Maricaulis maris MCS10: one gene and its partner. Each later gene encodes a partner of the first gene's protein in a complex. Links are inferred from orthologs where the notes say so. Each region holds a gene or a part of one and is shown in the gene's direction. Other genes may lie near its edges.

What was found.
Region 2: the proteins of uvrA (region 1) and mfd are in contact, whole or in part, in a crystal structure (PDB 4DFC), measured with the Escherichia coli proteins. The link is inferred for Maricaulis maris MCS10 from one-to-one orthologs.

Annotation. Positions count from the first base shown.
Region 1 is NC_008347.1:2,056,562-2,064,353, forward strand. The notes cover bases 2,470-5,844. They hold uvrA (excinuclease ABC subunit UvrA), read left to right. Parts: upstream 2,470-2,770; coding sequence 2,771-5,644; downstream 5,645-5,844. Other genes in these bases: MMAR10_RS09810 (CPBP family intramembrane glutamic endopeptidase), read right to left, coding at 5,641-5,844. Also shown: MMAR10_RS09785 (ankyrin repeat domain-containing protein), read right to left, coding at 1-656; MMAR10_RS09790 (BlaI/MecI/CopY family transcriptional regulator), read right to left, coding at 656-1,078; MMAR10_RS09795 (hypothetical protein), read right to left, coding at 1,212-1,964; ssb (single-stranded DNA-binding protein), read right to left, coding at 1,933-2,427; more of MMAR10_RS09810, read right to left, coding at 5,845-6,582; MMAR10_RS09815 (hypothetical protein), read right to left, coding at 6,706-7,761. UniProt on the Escherichia coli protein: The UvrABC repair system catalyzes the recognition and processing of DNA lesions. UvrA is an ATPase and a DNA-binding protein. A damage recognition complex composed of 2 UvrA and 2 UvrB subunits scans DNA for abnormalities.
Region 2 is NC_008347.1:1,624,575-1,632,982, reverse strand. What follows is about bases 1,514-5,504. They hold mfd (transcription-repair coupling factor), read left to right. Parts: upstream 1,514-1,824; coding sequence 1,825-5,304; downstream 5,305-5,504. Other genes in these bases: MMAR10_RS07695 (diguanylate cyclase), read right to left, coding at 5,320-5,504; MMAR10_RS07705 (succinate dehydrogenase assembly factor 2), read left to right, coding at 1,514-1,780. In the rest of the region: ATP-dependent DNA helicase RecG, read right to left, coding at 1-1,411; more of MMAR10_RS07705, read left to right, coding at 1,487-1,513; more of MMAR10_RS07695, read right to left, coding at 5,505-6,636; MMAR10_RS07690 (CaiB/BaiF CoA transferase family protein), read left to right, coding at 6,732-7,823; MMAR10_RS07685 (pentapeptide repeat-containing protein), read right to left, coding at 7,856-8,408. UniProt on the Escherichia coli protein: Couples transcription and DNA repair by recognizing RNA polymerase (RNAP) stalled at DNA lesions. Mediates ATP-dependent release of RNAP and its truncated transcript from the DNA, and recruitment of nucleotide excision repair machinery to the damaged site.

The DNA of each region.
Region 1 (7,792 bases):
ATGCGCAAAGCCAACACCGTCCAGGCATCGCCGCGGCGGGCATGCGCGATCTCGTGTTCGAGCACCGGTCGGGCCGCATGATCGAAGGTAAAACCGGTCGGCAGCAGGATTTGCGGCTGCCGATAGCCGGCGAGTACCGGGGTCGTCACGGCAGCGCTGACTGCAAGCGGCAGGTCGGCAGACAGTCGCAGGCTCGCCGGACACGCCACCGGGCGCGCCGCCAACCGCATCCGGTCCAGCGCGACCAGATCGCGCGCAAGTCGGACCGCCATGACGGCAGTACCGGTCAGCCAGACCAGCAGCAGGATACGGCCCAGTACCGGCCAAACGCCCGACCACACCGTTTCGGGCGCGGTGAGTGCAAGGACAGGACCGGTACTGGTCGTGGGCCGAGCCGCATGCGACGTGGCCTCTGCGGACTGGGCTGATGAAAAACCGGCGACACCGGCCTGTACATCCGCCGACAAGTCGGGCGCGGCCCGCAAGGCGAGAAAAAAGACCAGCGGGATGACAATCAACGCCGCCAGCGCCAGATCATGGCGCTCGCGCACGAGGCGGGCCGGCAGGAGTCGGTCCACCGCCATCACGCCACCGGCCAGGGCGGTTGCCGCGACCAGTGCGGCCAGAGCCGCGAGCAGGAGTGTGTCCAAGGCCATCACTTCGCCTCCCCGTCCGGATTCTCATCGGCCTCACGATCCGCGCCGGTCTCCTCGAGCACGGCCGCACGCAGGTCTTCAATGTCTTGCAGGGTCAGCTTCTCCGCCCGCACGAGATGCTGGGCGAGGCTTTGCGCGGAGCCACCGAACAGGGTGCGGACCATTGATCCCAGCGCCTGGTTGCGGGCGCCGTCGCGGGTCAGCAAGGCCGAATAGATGTGGGCCCGACCGGATTTGCGAAACCCGACATAGCCCTTGTCGGCCATGATCCCGATCGTTGTCAGAACGGTGGTATAGGCGAGACCGAACTCGGCATGCAGCGCATCGGTGATTTCGCGCACACTGGCTTCGCCGCGCGTCCACAGCACGGTCATGATGCGCTGTTCGGCTTCAGTCAGTTGGGCAGAGCTGGGACGAGCCATCTACGAATTCCTTAGTTGATGACATCAGGCCTCCCACGGGCGGTCAAATTCATCAACTAACAAATTAGTAATTCAGCCCGAAACCCGACGCCGGACTGCCATCCAGAACGGTGTCCGGGTGTTGCAGCTTGGGCTATTCAGCAGCCGTGGCGGCCGCGACAGCATCCTGCATCATGGTGAGATTGCCTTGCAGATTGGATGAAATGCGCGCGCGCACCGAGGGCCAGCGACTCTCGACCATCAACCACTCATCGCCGCTAAGGGTCTGTTCGTTTACGGCAGCGAAATAGGCGTTGGTTCCGAACGAGCAAGCCCACCAGGGCGAGGCTTGGCCGGCAAAGGCTCCATCGGTCTCGATGACCTGCTCGATCGCCGCTATCGTCAATTCCGGCCGCGAGGCAATAACCTGAACCACAGTCTCTCCGGCGTAAGCCGAAGCTTCATTGATGACGTCCAGGGCCGTGGAATCAAGGCAACGTGCCGCATCATACATGGTCCGCGACCGCCCCAGGAAATAGGCCTGGACCGCGAATTCCGGATCGGACTCGGCGGTCAGGCGGGCCAGCTCGAACAGGAAGAAGGGCGGGTTGAGGTCACGCGACGACCACAGCGTCTGGGCCACCTCGATCACGCTGTCGCCTGTCTCTGACTGGAGCTGGTTGAGCAAGCCCAGAACATCGCCCCATGCCATCTCGCCTACGACGAAATGGGCTTCGCCCTCCTCGTCGCCCAGCGGCACAATGACGATTTGGGGCGACCGCGCATTGGGGTCGCCGGTGACATCATCCTGGGCGCTGGCGCCACCGACCGCCAGAGAGGCGGTCAGCAGGCCGACACTGATCAGGCGGGTCAGGCTAGAACGGGATTTCATCATCGAGATCAGCATTGCGGAAATCTTCCTTCGGTCCATCCATGGAACGCTGGCCGCCACCGGAGCCACCGCCCATTTCATTCTGGCCGCCACCGCCGAAGCTGCCGCCACCGGCGCCGCCTTCATTGCGACCGTCCAGCATGGTCAGCTCACCACGGAAACGCTGCAGCACGACTTCTGTGGAGTATTTTTCCTGGCCGTTCTGGTCAGTCCATTTGCGGGTCTGGAGCTGGCCCTCGACATAAACCTTGGAGCCCTTCTTGAGATAGTTCTCCGCGACCTTGGCGAGATTGTCGTTGAAGATCACGACACGGTGCCATTCGGTCTTCTCACGGCGTTCGCCGGAGGACTTGTCGCGCCAGCTTTCAGACGTCGCGACCGACAGATTGACGACCGGGTCGCCATTGTTCATGCGGCGAATTTCCGGATCACGTCCCAGATTGCCGACCAGAATTACCTTGTTGACGCTTCCCGCCATCGCCCGTTCTCCATCCTTGCGTCCACGCCTCTCCGGGCGGGCCGCCTAGTGTTCACATTCTGTTCCGCAGGTCAATTGGCGCCCGCGAGTCGGGGTGATTTGAGAGGAGGCGTGACGCAGAGTCCAGCCGGCCGACTCAGGGCTTTCGCATCTGGAGCCATCGCCCGCTCCTGCCACCGTCCTGTCAGCTGTCGCGGACGCCGCTCTGGACCCCGGACCATCGCCGTCCTATCTGAACGGGATCGCGTCGTGCGCTGGACAGGCGACATGATGTTCCCCTAACGTTCCGATCCGGTTGCGATTCCCAACCGACAGGTGCGACCGAACGGAGACTGGCTAAGGCATGGCGCTCGACAAAATCCGCGTGCAGGGCGCACGCGAGCACAATCTCAAGGATGTTTCCGTCGAGCTGCCGCGCGACAAGCTGATCGTGTTCACCGGCCTGTCCGGCTCGGGCAAGTCCTCCCTCGCCTTCGACACCATCTATGCCGAGGGCCAGCGGCGATATGTGGAGAGCTTGTCGGCCTATGCCCGGCAATTCCTCGAGCTGATGTCCAAGCCCGACATGGACAGTATCGAAGGCCTGTCGCCGGCCATCTCCATCGAGCAGAAGACGACCTCGAAGAACCCGCGCTCGACCGTCGGCACGGTGACCGAAATCTATGACTATATGCGCCTGCTATGGGCCCGGGTCGGCGTGCCCTATTCGCCCGCCACCGGCCTGCCGATCGAAAGCCAGACCGTCAGCCAGATGGTCGACCGCCTCACCGCGCTCGAGGACGGCTCGCGCCTCTACCTGCTGGCCCCCGTCGTGCGCGGCCGCAAGGGTGAGTACCGCAAGGAATTCGCCGAATGGCTGAAGGCCGGCTTCCAGCGGGTCAAGGTCGATGGCGAGTTCTACACGCTGGAAGACGCCCCCACGCTCGACAAGAAATTCAAGCACGATATCGACGTGGTGGTGGACAGGATCGTCATCAAGCCGGACATGGAAAGCCGCCTCGCTGACAGTCTGGAAACCGCCCTGCGCCTGGCCGAGGGCCTCGCCGTCGCCGAGTTTGCCGACCGCCAGGACGAGAAGGGCAAGCCGGAACGGATGATCTTCTCGGAGAAGTTCGCTTGTCCCGTCTCCGGCTTCACCATCTCGGAGATCGAGCCGCGCCTGTTCTCGTTCAACAATCCATTCGGAGCCTGCCCCAAGTGCGACGGCCTCGGCCAGTCGCTGAAGTTCGACGAGGACCTCGTCGTACCCGACCGCGACAAGCCCCTGTCCGATGGCGCCATTGCGCCGTGGAGCCGGGCGACGTCGAAACTCTACCAGCAGACGCTGCAGGCGCTGGCCGGACATTTCGGCGGTGACATGTTCCAGTCCTGGCGCGACTTGCCGGAACCTTTCCGCAAGATCGTGCTGTTCGGCACCAAGGAAAAGGTCACCTTCGTCTATGAGGACGGGCTGCGGAAATTCGAGACCCAAAAGCCGTTCGAGGGCGTCATCCCCAATCTGGAGCGGCGCTGGCGCGAGACCGACAGCAGCTGGGTCCGCGAGGACCTCGCCCGCTTCCAGTCGGCCCAGCCTTGCGAGACCTGTGGCGGCCGGCGCCTGAAGCCGGAGGCCCTTTGCGTCAAGATTGATGGCCAGGACATCACCGACGCCTCGAAACTCTCGATCCGTCTTGCCCGCGACTGGTTCGGCGCGGTCGAGGCCACACTGACGCCGAAACAACAGCAGATCGCCGAACGCATCCTCAAGGAAATCCGCGAGCGTCTGAAATTCCTCGTCGATGTCGGGCTGGACTATCTCACGCTTGACCGGGCATCGGGCACGCTGTCGGGCGGCGAGAGCCAGCGCATCCGCCTGGCCAGCCAGATCGGTTCCGGCCTGACCGGGGTGCTCTATGTCCTCGACGAACCCTCGATCGGCCTGCACCAGCGCGACAATACCCGCCTGCTGGAAAGCCTGCGCGGGCTGCGCGATCTGGGTAATACGGTGATCATTGTCGAGCATGACGAGGAAGCCATCCTGACGGCGGATTATGTCGTCGATCTGGGTCCTGCCGCCGGCGTCCATGGCGGCGAAGTCGTCGCAGCCGGCACGCCCGAAGAGGTGATCGCCAATCCGGCCAGCCTGACCGGCCAGTATCTGCGGGGCACACGCCGCATCGAAGTACCGACCAAGCGCCGCAAGATCGACAAGAAGCGAATGGTCAAAGTCGTCGGCGCGACCGGCAATAATCTCAAGACCGTCGACGCGGAATTCCCGCTTGGCGTCATGTCCTGCGTGACCGGCGTGTCCGGCGGCGGCAAGTCGACCCTGACCATCGAGACCTTCTACAAGGCAGCCGCTCGAAAGCTCTCCAAGGCCCAGCAAGTCCCTGCCCCGCATGACCGGATCGAGGGTCTGGACCGGCTCGACAAGGTCATCGATATCGACCAGTCACCGATCGGCCGCACGCCGCGTTCCAACCCGGCCACCTATACTGGCGCCTTCACCCCCATCCGCGAATGGTTCGCCCAGCTGCCCGAAGCCAAGACGCGCGGCTACAAGCCGGGCCGTTTCTCCTTCAATGTGAAGGGTGGACGCTGCGAGGCCTGCCAGGGCGATGGCGTGGTGAAGATCGAGATGCACTTCCTGCCGGATGTCTTCGTGCCCTGTGATGTCTGCCACGGAAAACGCTTCAACCGCGAGACGCTGGAGGTCCAGTTCAAGGGCAAGTCGATCGCCGACGTGCTCGACATGACGGTCGAGGAAGGCGCCGACTTCTTCAAGGCCGTGCCCGCCGTGCGCGACAAGATGGAAACGCTGAAACGCGTCGGCCTGGGCTATATCAAGATCGGCCAGCCGGCGACCCAGCTTTCCGGCGGTGAGGCCCAGCGCGTAAAACTTTCCAAGGAGCTCTCCAAACGCGCCACCGGCAAGACGCTCTACATTCTCGACGAGCCGACCACCGGCCTGCATTTCGAGGATGTCCGCAAACTGCTGGAAGTCCTGCACGAGCTGGTCGAGGCCGGCAATACGGTCGTGGTGATCGAGCACAATCTCGACGTCATCAAGACCGCCGACTGGCTGATCGATCTGGGTCCCGAGGGCGGTGATGGCGGCGGCGAAGTGGTCGCGGTCGGCACACCGGAAGACGTCGCCAAGGTTGAGCGCAGCTGGACCGGCCGCTACCTGGCGCCGATGCTGGAACGGGCGAAGGAGTTGCGGAAGAAGGCGGGTTAGTCGGCAGCCGCTGCCGGCGCCGCATCCACCTCAACCCCATAATCCGCCGCCTTGCCCTTGAACGCCCAATACAGCGTTCCGGCCAGCAGGACGACAGTCGTCACGGCGCTGGCTTCCGGGCCGAACACGCCGCCGGTCAGCCACCAGGCGGCGTCGGGGGCGTCGGCGAGATCGATCAGGATCGGGCTGACCGGGCTGTCATGGCCGCTGACCGGCAGGCCGAAGCCCGAGGCCAGGAGCCAGTTCCACGCTGCATGCCAGCCGCACACGCCCCAAAGCGAGCCTTCCTTGATCGCGTAGAGCGACAGCATCACGCCGACCAGGAGGATGTTGGCGAGACCGAAGGCCAGCTCAGCCGACATCTTTATATTGGCGCCGTGCAGAAGCGAGAAAATCGCCGAATTGACCACCACACCCCAGGCAATGCCATGGCGCGAGGTGATGACGCCCATCAACCAGCCGCGCATGAAAATCTCTTCCGTCGATCCCTGCACGATGAAGCCGAGCAGAACCCAGGCTGCGGGGATCAGGACCACCAGGGCGACCGATCCACCAGCCTCAACCTGATAGCCGCCCAGCAGCCAGATACCGCCGACGACAACCGCGAGAAAGCCCAGTCCGAGACCGTAGCCGCGCAGGAAACGTCCGAGGAAATTTGCGTTGAGGCCGATCGCAGCGAGCGAGCGACGCTCGAACAGGATGACCCAGAGAAAGACCAGGATGGCGCCCGGCGCAAATGTGCCGATCAGCGTGTAGGTGAGGCCCTGCCAAGTGTAATCCGAGGTTCCGTCCATCGAGACATAGCCGAGAAAAACCCCGGCAATCGCACCGATGATCGCCCCGACGAAAATCAGCGCAATTGCCATCGGTATGGCCGCTGCTGTCCAGGTCCGCCGGGCCCGCAACCCGCGTTTCGAATAGATTTCCCGTCCGGCCATGCCTGTCCCCCGATGCCCGAAGCTGCGATGCCCGCAAGCAACGTTATTCGACCGGAGGTTAGGCAGAAGGCGACCGGGCTTGCAAGTCAGCGGGGCCGCCGTCTACCGCCACGCCGGAACGGGTCACCCCTCGCTGGGAGAGGCACCCATCGGATGGTCGGCGGCCAGTTTCGGTGCATCACCCTGCTCACCCTCACCGCCACTGCGGGCGCGGACGGCGTTATAGGCGCCGATCGAGTGCCAGACGGCTTCCAGCATGACCTGGATGGCGTAGAGCAGGACGAAGCCAACGATCAGGCCGATCACCGTTCCGGGCTGGCTGAGACTGGCCTGAAGGCTGGCCAGGAAGGCGTCAGGATCGACATGACTGCCCTGGTCGGCAAGCTCGACCAGATCGATGATCGCCGGGAAGAAGGCCGCGAACAGGGCCAGCTGGACGACAAAGCCGATCGTGCCGCCAATCACCATCATGATGACATAGGCGACGATATAGCTGACCAGCATGTGCCAGAACACGCCCTTGCTGGCATCCCAGCTCTCGAAAAAGCGCAGGCGGCCATCGAGCACGGTCAGTGCCGGAGCCGAAGCCAGTCGGACGCCCAGGACCACCAGGCCGACGAGGACGGCCAGTATGGCCAGCCCGGCGAGCAATACGCCACCAAAACCGACGGCAGCCGAGTCGCCGCCGCTATGGGCGATCATCATCGCGCCGAAGCCGAAGAAACCAATCACGGTGGCCACGCCGAAATAGGCGACGGCAGCGACAACCAGATACATCAGATTGACGCCGATCAGCCGCATCTCGTCGCCACCCAGGCGGATGGGGACAACCGGCTTGACCTCACCCTTGGTGAGAAACCGCAACCACGCCGCCTGAAACATGACCGCGAACAGGATGGACGCCGGAATGATCAGGAAACCATAGGTGAGAAAGGGCATGAGGATGTCGAAGACCAATCGCATGGCTTCAGCGTCACTCAGCCGCCCGCCGGCATCGGCGTCGATGAGCTCGAACAGGTTCATGTAGGCCGGGCCCATCATCATCACGCCCAGTGCCAGCAAGGCGGTTGCGCAGATTGCCTGGAAGGCGAACAACCACAGGGCTCCGCCCGGTTTTTCGCCAAAGCGGATGAAGAACCAGAAGATTCCCTTGCCGATATCGAATTCCTGCCTGGCCATGATTTGCCCCTCCACTGCACCACGAGGATAT
Region 2 (8,408 bases), 430 kb from region 1 along the record:
CCCGGCGAACGCCCTCGACCACCTCGTCCAGCCGCTCCATCGACACCAGTCGCGTGTCCGGCGGGATCCGTCCGGCGGGTTTCTCGTCGAGGCGCGATACATCCAGATCGCCATAGACGGCCAGGGAGAGCGTGCGCGGGATCGGTGTCGCCGTCATCACCAGCGTGTCCGGGCGCTGCCCTTTCGATGTCAGCCGCATGCGGTCGGAGACGCCGAAGCGGTGCTGTTCGTCGATCACGACAAGCCCGAGATCGGCAAACTCGATCCCGTCCTGGAACAGGGCGTGGGTGCCGCAGACAATATCGACCTTGCCGTTGGCCATGCGCTCGAGGAGGGCCGCGCGTGCCTTGCCCTTGTCGCGACCGGTCAGGGCGATCACTGAAAGGCCGGCCGGTTCAAGCATTTGGGAGAGGGTCTTTTCGTGCTGCCTGGCCAGGATTTCGGTCGGAGCCATGATCGCGGTCTGGACGCCGGCACCGGCCGCATGGGCCGCGGCGAGGGCGGCCACAAAGGTCTTGCCGGCACCGACATCACCGTGCAGCAGGCGGGTCATCCGGGCATCCGACTGCATGTCGGTGCGGATCTCTTCGAAGGCCCGGATCTGGGCACCCGTGGGTTTGAAGGGCGCCGCATCGAGAACAACCCTGACCGCCTCATCCGACCCGGCGAGGGGGCGTCCCGACTGGGCCCGTCTGTGTGCCCGGACGATTTGCAAGGCCAGCTGACGGGCAAATATCTCGTCAAAGGCCAGCCGCTGGCGTTCCGGGGCTCCTGCGTCCAGTCCGCTGGCGTTCTGGGGGGCATGGATGGCTTTCAGGGCCGGTTTGAAGGACGGCCAGCCATGACTGCCGCGCAGGTCGCCCGGGATCCATTCGGGCAATTCCGGCACGAAGGTCAGCGAGCCGGCGACGGCCTTGCGCATGACCTTGGCTGTCAGGCCCGCAGTAAGCGGGTAGACCGGCTCGACCAATGCCATTTCGGACGCTTCGTCCTCGGTGATCACCAGGTCGGGGTGCACGATCTGGATTTCGGAGCCAAAGCGTTCTGCCTTGCCCGAGATCACGCGGGTCTCGCCTTCGGGCAGCAATTTGGTCAGATAGTCCCGCCGGGCATGAAAGAAGATCAGGTGCAGGAAACCGGTCTCGTCACGCAGGCGGACCTTGTAGGGCTGGCCCTGGCGCTGGGCGGGAATATGGGTCTCGACCGTCGCGGTGAGGGTGACGATCTCGCCCGTTGGCGCGTCTGTGATGGTGACCCGGCGCGTCCGGTCGACCAGCCCGACCGGCGGTGTGAACAGCACATCCCGTATCCGGCCGCCACACACTTTCTCGACCAGCGTTGCCAATCGTGGGCCGATGCCGGGCAGTTTGGTGACGTCCTGGAACAGGGGAAAGAGAATCTCGGGGCGCATGGCAGCCACCTTATCGGCAAGTTGCGCCGCTGCCACCGGTCGACGTCGGCGATCCGGCGGACTATATGCGCGGGCATGACCGATGACACTGAAATCCAGCGCAAGAAGCTGCGAATCCGGGCCTGGCGGCGCGGATTCAAGGAAGCCGACCTGATTCTGGGCCGTTTCGCCGATGCCCGGCTGGATGGGCTGTCGCCTGCCGAAGTCGACGACTTTGAACGTCTGCTCGATGAAAATGACGCTGACATCTACGCCTGGATCATTGGCAAGGAGCCGACCCCGGACCAGTTTGACGGGCCGGTTATGGATGCCCTCAAAGGGTTTCGCGTCGATGCGGACGCCGCCTTTGGCGACGGGCCCAAGGAATAGACCCGGTGGCGACTGAGACAACAAGCGGAGTTTCTGAGCTCGAAATGATCGCCGCCGTTCACGGGACGGCGACCGTCTGCGGTGCGCCGGAAGGTCTGGACGCTCTGGTCTTTGCCGATACGGCGCGCCTGCGTGGCGGCGTCAATGTGTTCATTGCACGCGATGATTCGCGGGCAGCGGCCTTTGTCGCGGCGCTGCAGTTTTTCGCCCCCGATATTGAATTGCTGCGCCTGCCGGCCTGGGACTGCCAGCCCTATGACCGGATCTCGCCAAGCCCGCGCGTTGCCGCACGTCGGGCTGCGACACTTGCCAAGCTTGCCTCCGGTGAGTTGGGCCCGGCCACGCTGGTCGTCACTACCGTCAATGCCATGGCGCAACGCTGCCCGCCGAGATCGGTGCTGCAGGACTCCGGCCTGTCGATCCGGCCGGGCGCCAGCGTCGATGTGGACGTGCTGGTCCGCCACTTCACCGCCAACGGGTATTCGCGCGCCGCAACCGTCATGGAACCGGGTGATTTCGCGGTCAGGGGCGGGGTTGTCGATGTCTATCCGCCCGGGGCGACCGAGCCGGTACGCCTTGATTTCTTCGGTGATACGCTTGAATCGATCCGGGCCTTCGATCCGGAGACACAACGATCCCTGCGCCAGATCAAGTCGATCGAGTTCACGCCGGTCAGCGAAGTCCTGCTCGACGAGGACAGCGTGTCCCGCTTCCGGTCCGGCTTCGTGAAGACTTTTGGAGCGTCGCGCGGCACTGACCCGGTTTATGAATCGGTCAGTGCGGGTGCGCGGCCGGCGGGTGTCGAGCACTGGATGCCGCTCTTTTATGAGCGTCTCGACACGCCGTTCGACTATCTGCCGGACCAGAGCCTGATCGCCGTTGATCACCTTGCCCATGAAGCCCTCGACGAGCGTCTGAGCCAGATTGCCGACTATTACGATTCGCGGATTGCAGCGGGCGAGACCCGTCATGAATCGGCCCTGTCGGCGCCGACCTATCGTGCCTTGCCGGCGGACGCTCTTTATTTTGCCGACGGCGAATGGGACACGGCTTTGGCGGACCGGCCAGTACGACGCTATACCGCTTTCCGCGAACCGGGCCCGCAAACCATTGATGTCGCCGGCAAGCAGGGACGCGGTTTTGCCGCCGAGCGTGCCGCCGAGAACACCAATGTCTTTGACGCAGTGGCGGCTCATATCAAGTCGCTTTCGGCATCGGGCAAGACCGTCATGCTGGCTTCCTGGACCGGCGGCGCGTCGGAACGCCTGGCCAGCGTGCTGGGCGATCACGGCATCTCTCGTATCCCCTTGCTCGACAAATGGTCGGATGTGCCCGCCGGCGGCAAGGGCGGCGTGTGCCGCGCCGTGCTGCCGCTCGAGCGGGGCTTCGAAACCGATACCCTGGCCGTGCTGTCGGAACAGGACATTCTCGGTGACCGCCTGGCCCGTCCGCGCAAGAAGCGCAAATCGGCCGATATCATCGTCGAGGCCGGCTCCCTGTCGCCCGGCGATCTGGTCATCCATGCCGATCACGGGCTCGGCCGCTTCATCGGTCTGAAGACCCTGCCGGTGCAGGACGCGCCGCATGATTGTATCGAGCTGGAATATTCCGGCCAGGCCAAGCTCTACCTGCCGGTCGAGAATATCGAGCTTTTGTCGCGCTATGGCGCCGAATCCGAAACCGCCCAACTCGACAAGCTTGGCGGCGTGGCCTGGCAGGCGCGCAAGGCGAAAGCCAAGAAGCGCCTGCGCGACATGGCCGACCAGCTGATCAAGATCGCGGCGGAACGCCTGGCCCGCAAGGCCGAACCGATCGAGACGTCCAGCGGTGCCTTTGACGAATTCTGTTCGACCTTTCCCTATCCGGAGACGGATGACCAGCTGAACGCCATCGACGACGTGCTGACCGACCTGGGTCGCGGTCGCCCGATGGATCGTCTCATCTGCGGGGATGTCGGCTTCGGCAAGACCGAGGTTGCACTTCGGGCCGCCTTTGTGGTTGCGCTCAGTGGCCAGCAGGTCGCGATCGTGGCGCCGACAACCCTTTTGGCGCGCCAGCATTTCAAGACGTTCAGCGACCGTTTCCGCGGCTGGCCGGTGAAAGTCCGGCTGCTGTCGCGTCTGGTGACAGCCAAGGAAGCCAAGGCGACACGCGACGAGTTGGCGGCCGGCCAGGTCGAGATCGTGATCGGCACCCACGCGCTGCTGGCCAAGACCGTGAAATTCCGCGACCTCGGCTTGCTGGTGGTCGATGAGGAGCAGCATTTCGGCGTCAAGCACAAGGAACGTCTCAAGGAGCTGCGGTCCGACGTGCATGTGCTCACCCTGACCGCGACGCCCATTCCGCGGACGCTGCAACTGGCCCTGACCGGCATTCGCGACCTGTCGATCATCGCCACACCGCCGGTCGACCGCCTGGCCGTGCGCACCTATGTCGCGCCGTTCGATCCGGTCAGTGTTCGCGAAGCACTCCTGCGGGAGAAATACCGGGGCGGGCAGGCCTTCTTTGTCGTGCCACGGATCACCGATCTGGAAGAAACCACCCGTTTCCTGCGCGAGAGCGTGCCGGAAGTGAGTTTCGTTGCCGCGCATGGCCAGATGGCGGCGTCCCAGCTCGAGGACATCATGACCGCCTTCTATGAGGGCCGCTATGACGTCCTCCTGTCGACGACGATCGTGGAGTCCGGCATCGACATCCCGACTGCCAACACGCTGATTATCCATCGGGCTGACCGGTTCGGCCTGTCCCAGCTTTATCAGCTGCGCGGCCGGGTCGGACGCTCCAAGACGCGGGCCTATGCCTATCTGACAACGCCGATGCGCCAGAAGATCACCGAGAGCGCTGAAAAGCGCCTGAAGGTGATGCAGTCGCTGGACTCGCTGGGTGCCGGTTTCACGCTGGCCTCCCACGATCTCGATCTGCGTGGCGGCGGCAATCTGCTGGGCGAAGAACAGTCCGGTCATATCCGTGATGTCGGCGTCGAGCTCTATCAATCCATGCTGGAAGAGGCGGTCGCCTCCCTGCGCTCTGGTGGCGATGAGCTTGAGGAGGGCGATTGGTCGCCGCAGATCAATGCCGGCGGGGCGGTGTTGATCCCGGATCATTATGTTCCGGACCTTGATGTCCGCCTGCAGCTGTACCGGCGCCTGTCATCCCTGGACAACAAGACCGAACGTGAAGGCTATGCCGCCGAACTCATCGACCGTTTCGGCCCCCTGCCCAAGGAAGTCGAGACACTGCTGCGAGTCGTGGCGGTCAAGGCGCTGTGCAAGAAGGCCGGGATCGAGAAAGTCGATGCCGGTCCCAAGGGCGCGGTCATCCACTTGCGCAATGACCGTTTCGCCGATCCGGCCGGTCTGGTGGCGCACATCTCCGCCAATCCGGCCCTGTTCAAGGTCCGACCGGATCTCAAACTGGTGCTGCGGGCCGAATGGGATGAGCCGGAGGATCGCCTGCGCGCCATCGAGCGAGCCATTGCGCCACTGGCCGAGATGGCCGTGAAAGCCAAACAGTTGGAAGCCTGAGGCCGGTCAGTCAGTTCAGGCGCTGGCGATGATTGGCGTCGGCCGGAGCAGGTTGCGGCGAGCGCGGTCGATCAACACGTCTGCGGTTTCGCCCGGCCGGGTCGGCACGGGCGCGGCGCGGACACTGAGCCGGAAGGGGCGCAGCGGGTCATCGCTTTCAAAAGCCGTGCATTCAGCGATCGCTGCGACGCGTGCCGCCACGCAATCAATCCCGACAGTGTCGGTGAACGGCAATACGGCGAGGAAAATGTCCTCGTCGAAGCGTGCGGCGGCGTCCTCGGTTCGGAGCAGGTGCCGTAACATGGCAGCGAACTGGCGCCGCGCCTTCTCGGCCGAGGTTTCATCCGGCCGTTCCGCGCCATCCGGCAGCATGATCTGCAGGGCGATCATCGAGAAATGCAGCTCGTCACGGGCGCTGGCCTGCAAGAGGTCCTCGACGTGAGAAGTGAGGAAGGAGGCGTGGAACAAGCCGGTTTCGATATCGAGGGAACGGGTATCGCGGCAAGCTTCCAGTGTCGCCTTGGCCTCCCGCCGCCGGCGCCGTTCGGAGGTGAGGGTCAGGACCCGATCGCGCAATTCGGTGTCATCCGTGCCCGGGGGCAGAAGATCAGAGACCCCGCGCGCAAAGGCCTCTTCCGAGGTTTCGGTATCGACATCATCGGTCAGGAGCAGGACCGGCGTATGATAGAGCCGGGCATTGCGGCGCATGGCCGAAGAAATCGTGAAGGCGATATCGCGCTTGCCTTCCGCATTGAGGACAACAGCGTCAAAGGCGCGCTCATGCAGATAGTCAAAGGCCGAATAGGAGGAGAACGCGGCGATCACGTCGGCATCGACCGACGCCAATGTGTGCTGGAGCGCCATGAAACGCGGTGAGGCATCGCCGACATAGAGAATGCAGGGCGGCTGGTCCTGGCGCTCCACAAGGCCCGCCTTCTGTCCGTACAGCGCACTGACTTCGGTACGGCGGCGGGCGATGATCTCCATGGTGTGCAGACGGAACAGGGCGCGCACGCGGGCCGCGATCTGGACCGGTGTCGCCGGCTCACGGATCCAGGCATCTGCTTGTTCTTCACTGCCGTAACTGTCCGGTCCGACCACCAGGATTGGCCGTTCGCCCGGTGCAAAGCGTTCGAAAGCCTTGAGACCATCTTCGACATCACGGTCACACTCAGCGAGGATGACACCGACCGCCCAGAAGTGATGACGGCGGGCGGGCGGGCTGTCCGCGCGGACGAGGCGACAGTTCAGCGCGAGCCGTCCGAGCTTTTCGGACAAGGCTTCAACGCCGTCGGACATGCCAAATACAAGGACGTCCAATGTGCGCCCCATTCGTCCCCCTGCCATCGTCCCCGGTCCTCCGGTGTTTCGCGAGTTTGTCACAAGTGCCACGCTTTCAAAACGAATGATTCGCGAGGTGAACCCCCATGAAAGCGCAAGGTCCTCTAAAAGGCGTTAAAGTGCTGGAATTTGTCGGTCTGGGACCGGCCCCATTTTGCGCCATGATGTTGTCGGACATGGGGGCGGACGTCGTGCGCATCGACCGTCCCGGCGCACACGGGCTTGGCCCGGCGGATGTTCTGGCCCGCGGGCGTCGCTCGGTCGGGCTCGATCTCAAGGACCCGCAAGAGCTTGAAACGGCACGGCGTCTGATTGCCTCGGCCGATATCCTGCTGGAAGGCTATCGGCCCGGTGTCATGGAGCGACTGGGACTGGGCCCGGACATCGCTCTCGAGCGCAATCCTTCGCTGGTCTACGGCCGCATGACGGGGTGGGGGCAGTATGGCCCGCTGGCCCATGCGGCCGGACATGACATCAATTATATCAGCCTGACCGGGGCACTCGGGGCAATGGGTGATCGGGACAAGCCGGCCATCCCCCTCAATCTGGTTGGCGATTTCGGCGGTGGTGCCATGTATCTCGGCTTTGGTGTGTTGGCGGCCTTGCACCATGCCAGGGCAACCGGTGAGGGGCAGGTGGTTGATGCGGCGATCGTCGACGGTGCAAGCTCGCTGATGGCCTCGCAATACCAACTTGCAGCGCTGGGCCTGTGGTCTCCGGAACGGGGTGCGAACCTGCTCGATGGGGCCGCCCATTTCTACACCGTCTATGAGTGCGCTGACGGTCACTTCATTTCGATTGGCCCGCTGGAGCCGGAATTCTATGCCTTGCTGTGCGAGAAAACCGGGTTCGACGGTCAAGCCTGGCCCGCCGACTGGAGCGGCAAGGGGTGGGCGCAGGCCAAGGCAGCCCTCGCTGACCTGTTCAAGACCCGGTCGAGGCAGGACTGGTGTGACCTGCTGGAAGGCAGTGATGCCTGTTTTGCTCCGGTGCTGACCTATGAGGAATCGGCCCGACATCCCCACATGGTAGAGCGTGGGGTTCACGTCGAAATCGACGGCGTCCGGCAGGCCGCGCCGGCGCCGCGTTTTTCGCGCACGCCCGGTGCGATCCAGGGCAGTGCCCCGCAACCTGGCGCAGATCGTGAGGCTGTGTTGGCCGACTGGCTGTTAGACTGACCACGGGATATCCCGCCCTTGGCGGGGCGTGTTCAGGCGGACGTCGAGGTGCGGGCATGCCCGAAATCGGTGTCGTCGGTCATGGCGCCCGACAGATGGCAATCGCGCAGGTCCGCGAAGCGCAGGCGCGCACCGGACAGGTTGGTTGGGACAGCGCGTCCCGGTCCCAAGGTCAGCGGGTCGAGGCGAGCGCCACGCAGATCGGCATGCGTCAGGTTCGCGCCCGAGAGGTCCGCGCCACGCAAGTCGCAATCACGCAAATTGCACCGGCGCAGATCGGCCCCGCTCAAGCGTGCGCCTTGTAGTTCCGCGCCCTTGAGGTCGAGACCGGACAGGTTGGCCCGGACCGCCTGCAATGCTGTCAGGGGCGCACCGGCCAAGCCGACAACTGCGCGCAGGTCCAACCCGTCAAGTCGAGCCGGGTCACCTTCCTGGCCCCCGGTTTTGACCCGGCGAACATGGTCGTCAATGCGCTGCTGCGGCGTGCGATTGTCTGTATCGGGCGCAAGATCCGGAAGGTCAGGCCCATCGGGGAGGGCGCCGGTGAGCAAGCCCTTGGTGATCGCCATGCCCTGATCGGCCTGA